DNA from 3 places in the Janthinobacterium sp. YR213 genome. Region 3 is predicted to be linked to each of the others. Evidence: predicted binding sites of a transcription regulator. Region 3 holds the regulator's gene; each other region holds the start of a gene.
The links. Region 3 encodes FNR, which switches genes on or off when oxygen is low (the NO sensors DNR and NnrR bind a similar motif). Its sites were predicted from a motif close to TTGATNNNNATCAA; they were not measured.

Region 1 (4,174 bases), on a different contig from region 3:
GCCTTCTACTGCCGGCGAACACCCCTTAGCTGCTGAAAAAAGACCGCTGTGGCTGTTCGGCTTTGTCGTGTCGACGATGGTGGGCCTGCTGTTCTACATGGCCGCTTCGCTGTCGATCGAAAGCGATGCCAGCGAAGAATTCAACAATCTGGCGCACAACACCCAGAAAAACATCGAATCGCGCACCAAGTCGTATGCCAACCTGCTGCGCGGCACGGCCAGCCTGTTCCAGGCCAACGAACACGTGAGCCGCGAGCAATTCCACCGCTACGTGGCTAACATCGCCCTGCAACAGAACTACCCGGGCGTGATGAACCTCAATTACAGCCAGGAACTCGACGAGACGCAGCGCGCCGCCTACGAAGCGGCCATGCGGCGCGACTATCCGCCCGGGCGCGACGGCTATCCGGCGTTTGCCATCCACCCGCCCGGGCCGCGCGCCCAGTATTCCGTGCTCGTATACATCGAGCCGATCGCCAGCGCCCCGGAAAAGTATGGCCATGACATCGCCTCGCGCCCCCAGATCGCGGAAGCGCTGGCGGAGTCGCGCGATTCCGGCCGCATCAGCAATTCCGGCGTGCCCGTGCCGATGGACGGCCGTCCCCAGCTGACGGGCATGGCCATGCGCCTGCCCGTGTACCGCTTCGGCATGCCCGTCGATACGGTGGAGCAGCGGCGCGCGGCTTACCAGGGTTCCGTCGGCATCGGCTACGACCTGGTGACGATGATGCGCAGCGCGCTGGCCGACATGCCGGTACGCAACGTCCGCCTGACCCTGTTCGATATCGGCCCGCAGGCGCTGCAACAGCGGGAGGTGCCGCTGCAGTTGCCGCACGACATGCGCCCCATCTTCGACAGCACGGCGGCAGGCATGCATGCACCATGGTGGCAGCCCGGCAGTTCGGGCCGCTACCTGAGCAGCACGCTGCTGATCGAGCACAATGGCCGCGCCTGGCAAGCGCTGTTCAGCGTGCGCAAGAGCGACCTGTATTCGCGCTTCGACGCCTTCCTGCCGTGGCTGGCCCTGCTGATCGGCTTTGCCAGCACCATGCTGCTGTATGTGCTGTTCCACACCCTGGCGTCGTCGCGCCGACGCGCCATCCAGATGGCAACAGGCATGACGGAGGAATTGCGCGCCAGCCAGATCCGCCTGCAGCTGTCGCACCAGAAACTGCGCCGCCTGGCGGCCCATGCCGACCAGATCAAGGAAGAAGAGCGCAAGCGCATCGCGCGCGAAATCCACGACGACCTGGGGCAGAACCTGCTGGTGCTGCGCATCGACGCCGACATGCTGGCCTCGCGCACGCAGCGCCGCCACCCGCGCCTGAACGCCCGCGCCCGCTCAACCCTGGAGCAGATCGACGCCACCATCAAGAGCGTGCGGCAGATCATCAACGACTTGCGCCCTACCGTGCTGGACCTGGGCGTGAATGCGGCCGTCGAATGGCAGGTGGCGCAATTTCGCCAGCGCACGGGCATCGCCTGCGAAGTGAGCGAAAGCCATGACGACATTTGCCTCAGCGACCAATGCGCGACGGCCCTGTTCCGCATCCTGCAAGAGTCGCTCAGCAATATTTCCCAGCATGCGAATGCCAGCCGCGTCCAAGTCAAATTGGAAAAGTGCCGTGATACGGTGTCGATGAGCATCAGCGACAACGGCGTGGGCGCGGCCATCGACGGGCGCAACAAGCTGGGCTCGTTTGGCCTGGTGGGCATCGAAGAACGTATAAAGTTGCTGGGCGGCACTTTTTACATTGAAAGCAGCCCAGGCGCCGGCATGAGCGTGCATGTCAGCGTACCGCTGGGCGCGGACGCCACCGCGTTTCCCTACCAGGAAGAAAGCCGGGCCAGCAGCTGAGCGGCGCGCGTTCCGCATGAAACAAGCTCAGCTTGCGTATTTTGTAATTAGATGCAATATTGATGTAGAACAACTTAGCGCCTGCCCGCCATCGGCCAGGCATTCCCCGACTACTTGCCAGGAGTACACAGCCACCGCTTTCCCTTGTTTTACCGCAGTTCCCACAACGCTCTTTACCAAAGGACATTCATGGATACGAACGACAGTTTCAAGGCAATTGCCGATTTGAATTTGGACGCGATCAAGGTCAAGCTGATGCACCGGGAGTCCGGCGAAGGATGGAGCCTCGAAAAGGCCAATGCAGTGGAATTCGAATACCGCCGCTTCCTAATCCTGATGAAACAGTTTCCGCAGGAAGAAACGGCGCCGCTGATGGACGTCGATACCTTCTGGCACTACCACATCCTCGATACCCTCAAATATGCGGCGGATTGCGAACAGGTGTTCGGCTACTTCCTGCATCACTTCCCATACATCGGCTTGCGCGGCGAAGACGACGAAGCGGCGCACCACCGCGTGGGCGAACGCATGAAGCAGTTGTACGAGCAGACATTCGGGGAAGATTATCTCCGCGCGGAGACGGCATATTCGGGACGCGCCGTGCAGGCGGCATTTTCCAGTGCAGCAGTACAGGCGACGGCATTTTCCAGCGCGGCCGTGCAGGCGACGGCGTATTCGGGGCGCGCCGTACAAACGGCGTTTTCCAGTGCCGCGGTACAGGCAACGGCGTATTCTGGCCGGGCCGTGCAGACGGCGTTTTCCAGTGCTGCGGTGCAAGCGACCGCGTATTCGGGCCGCGCCACCGGTGCTGCCCAGACCGCATTTTCCAGCGCGCCCGGCAAAGTGGCCGCAGCGCTGGTCGAGTCATCCCCGACTGGCCTGGAAACAGGGCGCTTCTATACGGATCGTCCGACGCTGAGCCCGGACACGCAATAGAAAACGGGAAGGCAGGTATGGCTGCCGCACGCGGCAAGCTTGACTAACGCAGACGGCACCTCTCAGTTTGCCGTCTGTCAGGCGCTCTTAGGCAGCCATCAACTCGCGCAGTTCACGAATGCTGAAATCGCTGATTTCATGCATGCGGATGAGGATCGTGGCGCCGATCGGCAAGGTGTTGTGACGAATCTTGCTGATGACCGGTGGCGCCACTTCCAGTGCTCGCGACAGGGCGGCATCGTTCTTCAGTTGCAGCTTGTCGATGATCGCATCGAGGACGCGATTCGGGTTGTAGGTAGGCAAAGAGGTAATTTGTTTGAGAGACATGATCGAAAATCCGTACTTGTTGTATTAAGGCAAAAAGAAACCGAATGTCTCTTCTGCAATAATTCAGGGTAAACACACTAAAAATCGCCATCACTTATGCGGCTTTTACGCCGCAAACAATATAATACACGCTATTGTTGATTTTTGCGTAACTTAAAGCAAAATTGTGATAATTGAAGAGAATTGACGCACTTGGAATGTGCTAGAGGATAACTCAAATTGGAAAAATTTGCTGCACGTCATCAATTTTTACGATGAGCAACACCGCTATGCATGAGCCAGGCTATGGCCATGAGGGTGCTCAGGCGGGCCATTTCCGCTGATAAATGCCAGCCTTGCGCAGCCACGCCGGCCGGGGTGGCAAGCGGGCAAGTGCCCGGAATGGCATCCACGCGGCACCAGGCCAGTTGCCGGCGGATTTCATCGGGCGGCGGCGGCGGCTGCAGCGCGCGTTCGCGCCGGCGCATATAGGCGCGTACCTGTTCCTTGCTGGGGTGACTCGTAGCTCGCATGGCTCGCTCCTGCTGACGGGAAACAACGCCACGCTCATTGTAGATGCCGAGCCCGCCACAAGAGCCCGGACGCGTGACGACATTGCTCACCATATCGCCAGCGTGCCATGGCACGTTTGCGCTGCATCAAATGGCCGGGCCCCGGCATTGCGCCGAAGCCCATGTTGCCTCACGGCCAGGCGGCCAGAAGCCCGGTGATCCGTTCTTATTTCTTTTGCTGGCGCACGCGCTGCTGCTGTTTTTCCTGCGTTTGCTGGCGATTCTGCTTGCGCTCGAACAAGGTGACCGCATCCTTCTTGGCTTGTTCGGCGGTACGCATTTCTTCATGGGCGTCGTGCGGGACAAAAAATTCGGCGTCCTGCGCCGCCACGACCAGCTTGATGGCGGCGTCGTCGTCGAGGTCGTACAGTTCCGTCAGAACGGTGGTGACCTCGTCCAGGTATTCTTCGTAAGTGAGGGTGCTCATGCGGTATTCCTTAAGTGAATGGCGCACCGCCGGAACGGCGCGCTGCGCGCCGGCCCAGGAAAAGTGCGCAGATAA
Region 2 (4,174 bases), on a different contig from region 3:
GCCAGGCGGATGCGCTGGGCGCAGTGGCGGGAATTGTCGACGTGGACCAGCAGGGTGGTATAGGGCATGGCGTTTTCCTCGGTTGTCGGTTGTCAGGTCTGCAGCACGTAACTGCCCGGTGCATCGCCCAGGGCAATCCCCATGGCCGGCGGCGCCACGTGCGCGCCCGCGCGTTCTTCCAGCCACGCTTGCCAGGCGGGCCACCACGAACCGTCATGGTGCGGCACGTCGCGCTGCCAGCTGTCCGCGTCGACATAGGGCGCATCGTGGCCGTGCGTGGCCAGCTGGTAGCTGCGGCGCGGCTGGCCCGGCGGCGAGACGACGCCCGCATTGTGGCCACCCGATGTGAGCAAAAAGGTGACGTCCGTGTCGGTCAGCAGCTGCAGTTTATACACGGAGCGCCACGGCGCCACGTGGTCCGTCAGGGTGCCGACGGCAAAGATGGGTGCGTCGATGTCGCGCAGGGCGATGTGGCGGCCCGCCGTGCGGTAGCGGCCTTCGGCCAGGTCGTTGTGCAGGAACAGGCGGCGCAGGTATTCCGCATGCATGCGGCAGGGCATGCGCGTGGCGTCCCCGTTCCAGGCCATCAGGTCGCTGTCCTGCTCGTCCTGTCCCAGCAAGTAATGGCGCAGCCGGCGCGACCAGACCAGGTCGTTCGAGCGCAGCAGCTGGAAGGCGCCCGCCATCTGCTTCGTATCGAGGTAGCCCTGCTTCCACATGGCCGCTTCCAGGAAGCTGACCTGGCTCTCGTCGATGAACAGCGACAGTTCACCCGGCTCCTTGAAGTCGACCTGCGAGGCCAGCATGGTGAGGCTGGCCAGGCGCGCATCGCCGTCGCGCGCCATCGTCGCGGCGGCAATCGCCAGCAGCGTGCCGCCCAGGCAGTAGCCGGCCGCGTGCACCTGCGGCGCGCCCGTGATGTTGGCAACGGCGTCGAGCGCATCCATCACGCCCAGCTGGCGGTAGTCTTCCAGCGACAACTCGCGGTCTTCTTCCAGCGGATTTTTCCAGGAAATCATGAATACCGTGTGGCCCTGGCCCACCAGGTAGCGCACCAGCGAATTGTGCGGCGACAGGTCGAGAATATAGAACTTCATGATCCAGGCGGGCACGAACAGCAGCGGCGTCGCATGCACGCTCTCTGTCGCGGGCGCGTACTGTATCAATTCGATCAAGTCATTGCGGTAGACCACCTTGCCCGGCGTGACGGCCAGGTTCTGGCCCACCTTGTAGCGGTGCGCATCGGGTGCATGCGCTCCCATGGCGGCGCGCTGCCAGTCGCCGGCCGCGTGGGCCATGCCGCGCGCCAGGCTGGCGCCGCCGCTGTCGAGGGCCGCTTGCTGCACCACGGGATTGGTCAGCAGGAAGTTCGACGGCGCCAGCATGTCGAGCCACTGGCGCACGGTGAACGTGACGACATCTTCGTGGTGCGGCGAGACGCCGCGCACGCCCGTGGTGGCGCGGTGCCACCATTGCTGCTGCAGCAAGAAGCCCTGGTAGACGAGGTTGTACGGCCAGCGCCGCCAGGCAGGGTCGTCGAAGCGCCGGTCCTGCGGCAGCGGCGCGATGCACGGCGGCTCAGTGGCGCTGCCGGCCAGCGCCGATTGCAGCGCGTACCGCTGCCAGCGGCCGATCTTCTTCCACGCTTCCTGCAGCAGGGTTTGCTGCTTCGACGGCGCCAGCGCCAGGTGGCTGAGCCAGTCGGCATAGGCGTTGCCCAGCGCGGCAGGCGAAATGCCGCCCGTGAACTTGCCCAGCCAGGCGCTCAGCAGCAGGTCCAGGGTGGCGCCTTCCGGTGCGCTTTCCGGATAGTCGGGCACTGGCACGCCTTGCCAGGCGCTGCCCAGGCGCTCATGTTCAATGTTGTGTTCCGCCTCGCTCGGCTGCGTCTTGCTCATCCAGGGCTCCTGTCATTTTTTTACAGGGTAGCAAGAGCTTGTTCAAAAAATTATGATCTACATCAAGTTTGGCCGGATGCGTGCGGCAGGCGGCTTGCCACCTGGATGGCAGTTCGAATAAAAGCCATTTAAACGAATATTTTGATTCAAATGATTATATTGAATTTTAATCGATGCGGGTTCGGGTATGGATGGCGTGAAAAGCTTGCTGTGAACCATTTTTCACTATGACAGGACATATTTCCTCCATCGTTCCGCCTGTCGAGGAATAATAAAAACGATTTTTTCGTGAATTTATTTGTTGTATTTGATAAATTTATGTAGCAAGATGTAGTTAAGCAAGAAGTGAAGCAAGACCGCTCACGGTGGATAGAGGAGATGGACATGCATACGAAAATGTCGGCAAGCGGCAGCGAAGAGGCGGGCAAGGGCTATCCACACGGGGCAGGCGCGGGTGTCGGCAATGCGTCCGTGCGGCGCCTGAAGGCGATCGGCTACCTGGCCCTGTTGCTGGCCATACTGCCTGCCGCAACGTGCATCGCCATGGGGCGCGCCGGCGTACCGGCGCCGTTCAGCACCGCCTGCGGCGTGGTGTCGTGCGTGGCCGCAGGCCATGCGCTCTAGCGCACTGCCTGCGCTTCCTCGCAGATCCATGCCATGAATGCCTGCACGGCGGGGCGCGTGGCCGCGTCGGGCCGCGCCACCAGGTAGTAGGCAAAGCGTGCGGGCCAGGGCAAATCCAGCACTTGCACCAGGCGCCCGGCGGCGATTTCCTCCTGCGCGTACAGCTGCGGCACCAGGGCCAGGCCCTGGCCCGCCTCGGCCGCGCGTATCAATAGAAAGTCATCTTCGAAGGCCGAGCCGCGCCGCGCCCGCGCCGCATCCGTGCTGTCGTCCGGGGCGCCATGCGCGGCCAGCCACAATGGCCAGTCGGCGCGGTCCGTATCGTGCAGCAGCGGGTAGCGCAGGCAATCGGCCGGCGTGGCGATGGGCGGCTGGCCCGCCATCAGGGATGGACTGGCGACGGGCACCAGCACGGGCGCCATCAATCGCGTCACCTGCAAGCCCGGATAGTCGCCCAGGCCGTGGCGCAAGGCCACGTCGACCCGGTCGCGGCGCAGGTCGACCAGCGCGGATGTCGCTTCCACGCGCACCTCGATATGGGGATGGCGCTGGTTGAAGCGGCCCAGGCGCGGCACCAGCCACGCGGCGGCAAAGGTGGCGACCGTGCTGACGGTGAGCGTCTGGCGCGCGCCCATGTCTTCCAGCGCCTGGCTGGCGCCGGCGATCTGCGCAAAGGCGCCCAGCAGGGCGGGGTGGACCATGGCGCCCGCCTCGGTCAGGCGCAAGCCCTGGCGTTCGCGCGTAAACAGGGGCATGCCGACCCGCTCTTCCAGCAGGCGGATCTGCTGGCTGACGGCGCCGGACGTCACGTGCAGCGCCTCGGCTGCCGCCTTGATGCTGCCGCGCTGGCCCACTTCGACAAAGGCGCGCAGCGCCTGGAGCGGTAAAGGATGCTTCATCGATATAGTTTTTCTATAGTTGTACGCGAAAAATCATCGTTTCAGTTTCGCTCTGGAAAAACGCATTATAGGGGCATGCGGCGTTCTTTTGACGTCGAGTAAAACTATATCGATAGGATCTCCTATGTTACTTTCACATCGGCAACTTTGCCTGGTGTTGCTGTGCACCACGCAATTCGTTGCCTTGCTCGACTTTTCCATCACCATGATTCCCTTGCCGCAAATCCAGCAGAGTCTGGGCTTTACGCCCGGCGGGCTGCAATGGGTGATCAATGCGTATGGCGTGGCCATCGCCGGCTTCCTGCTGCTGGGAGGGCGCGCGGCCGACATGTTTGGCCGCCGCCGCGTCTTCATCACGGGGCTGCTGCTGTTCACGGCCGCCTCGCTGCTCGGTGGTTTTTCGCACAGCCCTGCCATGCTGGTGGCCACGCGCGCGCTGCAGGGCTTCGGTGCCGCCATGTTTTCGCCGGCCGCGTTCTCCCTGCTGCTGGCCGTGTTTCCCGAGCCGGCGCAGCGCAACCGGGCGCTGGGGGCCTGGACGGCCGTGGCGGCCAGCGGCTTTGTCGCGGGACTGATCCTGGGCGGCTTCATCACGGATATGCTGGGCTGGCGCTGGGTGCTGTGGATTAACGTGCCCGTCGGCTTGCTGGTGCTGGCCCTGTCGCCGGCCTTGCCCCTGGGCCGGCCCGATGCGGATAGCGCTGCGGCTGGCGGCGCGCTCGATGTGTGGGGTGCGCTGCTGGTGGCGTCGGG
Region 3 (4,174 bases):
GCAGGCGGTCGCGTTCGCTCATCAGGCCGTTGAACGCTTCCGTCAGTTCGCCGATCTCGTCGCGCTGCTGTACCGGCACGGGGGTGAAACGGCTGCCGCTGGTGCGCAGGGCCAGCAGGGTGTCGCGCAGGCGCACCAGCGGCGACAGCAGGCGCACGGTGACCAAGCCCAGAACAAAGGCGGCCAGCAGCGAAGCGAGGATGCTCCACAGCACCAGCCGGTACAGTACGCCATCGAACGGTTCGAAGGCATCCTCGACGGGCAGCGAGGCGGCCAGCAGCCAGTTCACGGATTTCAGGCGCTTGAAGCTGTTGACGGCCGTGATGCCGCGGCTGTTGGTGCTGACCATGCTGCCTTCGCCATCCTCCTTCAGCAGTTGGGTGGTCGTCAGGTTGGCGTTCGGCTTGCGTGGCTGCAGCAAACGGCTGGTATCGGGGTGCAGCACATAGCGCGGCACGGCGCCGCGCGTGAGGATGAAGTAATAGCCGCTCTTGCCGATCTTTTCCGAGCGCAGGCGGCCCAGCAGATTGTCCTTGTACAGGCGCAGCACGCCGATCACCACGCCGGCCACCTGGCCATCGGCGGCCAGCACGGGCGCCACCATCTGCACGATGGGCATGCCGCTCGACTTGCCCAGCATCGGCTCGGTAATCATGGGCTGGCGCGTGCGCAGGACGGTCTGGAAATACTCGCGCTCGGCGACGTTGATGCCGGCGCGCCCCGCCACTTCCGGCATGTCGGCCACGATGGCGCCATGCGCATCGAGCACCAGCACGTCGTCGAACAGCACCAGCATCGAGCGGCGCGCATAGTATTCGCGCAGTTTGGCGGGCTGGGCGATCAGTTCCGGCGGCTGCTGCCTGGCCGTCAGGGTGACAATCTGCAGCAGCATGCCCAGCTTGTCGTCGAGCTCGGCAGCGGTGCGGCTGATCAGGGATGACTGCTGGCTCAGCAGTACTCGGGTGAAGTCGTCGCGCATGTGCTGCACCTGGATCATGGTGACCAGCGCGATCATGGCGATCGAGGTCAGGCTGGTGGCCAGCGCGACTTTTGCTTTAATGCCGAGAGGCTTCATGATTTCCTTTTCAGTGCCGGGCGGCACAGGCGGCAGATAATGCTGTCAGGAATTTTCCTATCAATACCCCAGCTTGGCAAGCGCCGCCGCGCAAATTGCCCGCCCCGTATGGGCTTTTGACGATGTTGCCATATAATTAAAGGCTGGACGTCGTTTATTCGCCGAATTTACGGTGAAATTGGCATACGGCAACCCTGTATGCAGCTGTATGCAGTAAACTTGTTGTTGCATTTTCTAAAAGGTACCGACATGACTGAAGCGCTACTCACTCCCACCTTGCCCACCGTGAACGTGGAGGCGTTGCGTGCACGATGCTCGACCTGCAGCATGCATCAATTGTGCCTGCCGATGGGCCTTGATGTGGGCGACATGGATAGGCTGGACCAGATCATCGGCCGCCGCCGCAAGATCGTGCGCGGGGCCTCGCTGTTCCGCATCGGCGACTCGTTCCAGAACCTGTACGCGATCCGCCTGGGGCACTTCAAGACCTACCAGATCAATCCGGGTGGCGAAGAGCAGGTGACGGGTTTCCAGATGGCCGGTGAACTGCTGGGCATGGACGCCATCAGCGCCGACCGCCACCACTGTAATGCCGTGGCGCTGGAAGACAGCGAAGTGTGTGAAATTCCGTTTTCCAGCCTGGAACAATTGCTGGGCAATATGCCGACCCTGCTGCGTCATTTCCACCGCATGATGAGCCAGGAAATCACGCGCGAGCAAAGCGTCATGCTATTGCTGGGCAATATGCAGGCGACCCAGCGTTTTGCCGCCTTCATCGTCAACCTGGCGTCGCGCTATGAAGCACGTGGCTATTCGGGCAGCAATTTCCAGCTGCGCATGTCGCGCGAGGAAATCGGCAACTATCTGGGCCTGACCATCGAAAGCGTCAGCCGCTTATTGTCGAAATTCAAGAAGGAAGGCTGGCTGCGCGTCTCGAACCGCGAGATCGAAATCCTGCAGCCGGCCAAGTTGAAAGCGATTACGGCCGGCACGGACACCTGCAAGTAACAGCACCGTCAAAACCTGCTGCGCGTCGCGCTTTGCGGCCTGCGATGCTCGCTGGCTCGGCGCCCCCGTGCATAGCACAGCTGCGCTTCTCAACCACAAATCACTGCCGCTCGCGACGGTTTTCCCGGCGCTGTACGTTAAAGCTCTTCATCCGCGTGCAGCGCGATGCTGCGTTGCAGGGGCCAGGTCCAGATGCCGGACAGGCGCCACTCGCGTTTGTCGTTTTCCACCAGCACTTGCCAGCGGCTGCGCTCGAGCATCGGCAGTGCTACGGAAAAATTGCCGGCCGCATCGGGCTGCACCAGCAGCTTGATATCCTTTTCCGGCAGGGTCGCATGCGCCAGGTGCAGCTGCAGCGGCGCCTGATAGGCCTTGCCGAAGCTGTGCACGGAACCACTGAGGCGCGCTGCAGCCACGTCATATGACAGGCGCGTATCCATGGCCAGGTCGCTGGCGATCGTGTCGCGCTTCAAATCCTGGTTGATTGCCTTGCCCTGCTTGTAATAATCGCCCACCACCAGCGCATCGGGCTGCGTAAACGCGATATAGCCCATGAAGCTGCCGACGACCACGGACAGGCCGGGACCGATCATCAGCAGCCATGGCCAGCGATGCTTGTACCACGGTGCAACGGGGGCTTGCAGTTTCAGACTGTCGGACATGCTGTTTCTCCTGTTTAATCAGCCAGTCCCCGCATGGGGACCGGCCTTCCTGCAACTTCGTGGCGGCGGCGAGGGCACCCGGTCCCCGTCCGCCTTTCCTTGTTAACGTGGCACGATGAATACCGCGCTTTCGCGCACATGCAGCGATGGATCGTCCAGCGATTGCAATTCGATCGCAATCTTGTTCGAGCCCTTCTCGCCGACGCCGTGCGGCACGCGCAGGCGGATCGGCCAGCCCAGCGTTTCCGTCGGCTGCAAGGTCACTTCTTCGCGCGTCAGCAAGGTCAGGCCCGGCAAGCCGGAAGCGCTGATTTTAAAATGCTGGCTTTGCTCGGACGTATTCATGATCTGCAGGCGGTAGACGTTTTCGATCATGCCGTCTTCCACTTCGCGTCCCATCGAACCGCGGTCGCGGATCACGTCCATTTTCAGGGGCGTGCGCAGGGCCAGCGAGGTACACACGGCGATGATGATCAGGGCCAGGATGGAAGTGTAGATCAAGACGCGCGGGCGCATGGCGCGCTGGCGTATCTGCTTCGAATTGAAGTTGTTTTCCATCGCATGGTCGGTGCTGTAGCGTATCAGGCCACGCGGCCGCTCGACCTTGTCCATCACGCTGTTGCAGGCATCGACGCAGGCGGCGCAGCCGATGCATTCATACTGCAGGCCGTTGCGGATATCGATGCCGGTCGGACACACCTGCACGCACAGGGTACAGTCGATGCAATCGCCCAGCTTGTCGTTGTTGCCGGCCTTCTTGCTCATGGCGCCACGCGGTTCGCCGCGCTTGGCATCGTAGGTGATGATCAGCGTGTCCTGGTCGAACATGGCGCTCTGGAAGCGCGCGTAGGGGCACATGTATTTGCACACCTGCTCGCGCAGCCAGCCCGCGTTGCCGTAGGTTGCCAGGCTGTAGAACAAGACCCAGAACCATTCCCAGGGACCGAAATTGAGGGTGGTCACCGACTGCGCCAGTTCCTTGATCGGCGTGAAGTAGCCGACAAAGGTAAAGCCCGTCCACAGGGCGATGGCGCCCCATACCAGGTGCTTGGCGGTCTTCTTGAAGGCCTTGCGCACGGAGGGGCCCTGCTTGTCGAGGGCCATGCGCGCGCTGCGCGTGCCCTCGATGCGGCGTTCGACCCACAGGAAAATTTCCGTGTATACCGTTTGCGGGCAGGAGAACCCGCACCACACCCGCCCGGCAATGGCCGTGACGAGGAATAACAAATACGCACAGATGATCAGCAGGGCCGCCAGATAGATGAAATCCTGGGGCCACAGCACGACGCCGAAAATGTAGAACTTGCGCGTGGTCAAATCGAACAGCAGGGCTTGCCTGCCATTCCAGGTCAACCACGGCAAGCCGTAGAACGCCAGCTGGGTAAGCCATACGCATACCCATCGCCAGGTAGCGTAGCGTCCTTTGGCC

Region 1: a site for FNR is predicted at 1,918-1,931, ahead of BLT98_RS22525 (glycine-rich domain-containing protein). Genes of this name have one in related genera too.
Region 2: a site for FNR is predicted at 1,951-1,964, ahead of BLT98_RS28000 (PHA/PHB synthase family protein). Genes of this name have one in related genera too.

Annotation. Positions count from the first base shown of each region.
Region 1 is NZ_FNDA01000005.1:316,605-320,778, forward strand. It holds gene BLT98_RS22520 (CHASE domain-containing protein) at 1-1,858, shown strand, start outside; gene BLT98_RS22525 (glycine-rich domain-containing protein) at 2,003-2,794, shown strand; gene BLT98_RS22530 (hypothetical protein) at 2,882-3,121, opposite strand; gene BLT98_RS22535 (hypothetical protein) at 3,364-3,633, opposite strand; gene BLT98_RS22540 (hypothetical protein) at 3,839-4,099, opposite strand.
Region 2 is NZ_FNDA01000009.1:126,456-130,629, forward strand. It holds gene BLT98_RS27995 (universal stress protein) at 1-68, opposite strand, end outside; gene BLT98_RS28000 (PHA/PHB synthase family protein) at 93-1,898, opposite strand; gene BLT98_RS28005 (hypothetical protein) at 2,283-2,522, shown strand; gene gcvA (transcriptional regulator GcvA) at 2,519-3,421, opposite strand; gene BLT98_RS28015 (MFS transporter) at 3,546-4,174, shown strand, end outside.
Region 3 is NZ_FNDA01000003.1:770,718-774,891, forward strand. It holds gene BLT98_RS17390 (response regulator) at 1-1,075, opposite strand, end outside; gene fnr (fumarate/nitrate reduction transcriptional regulator Fnr) at 1,325-2,083, shown strand; gene BLT98_RS17400 (FixH family protein) at 2,221-2,745, opposite strand; gene ccoG (cytochrome c oxidase accessory protein CcoG) at 2,848-4,174, opposite strand, start outside.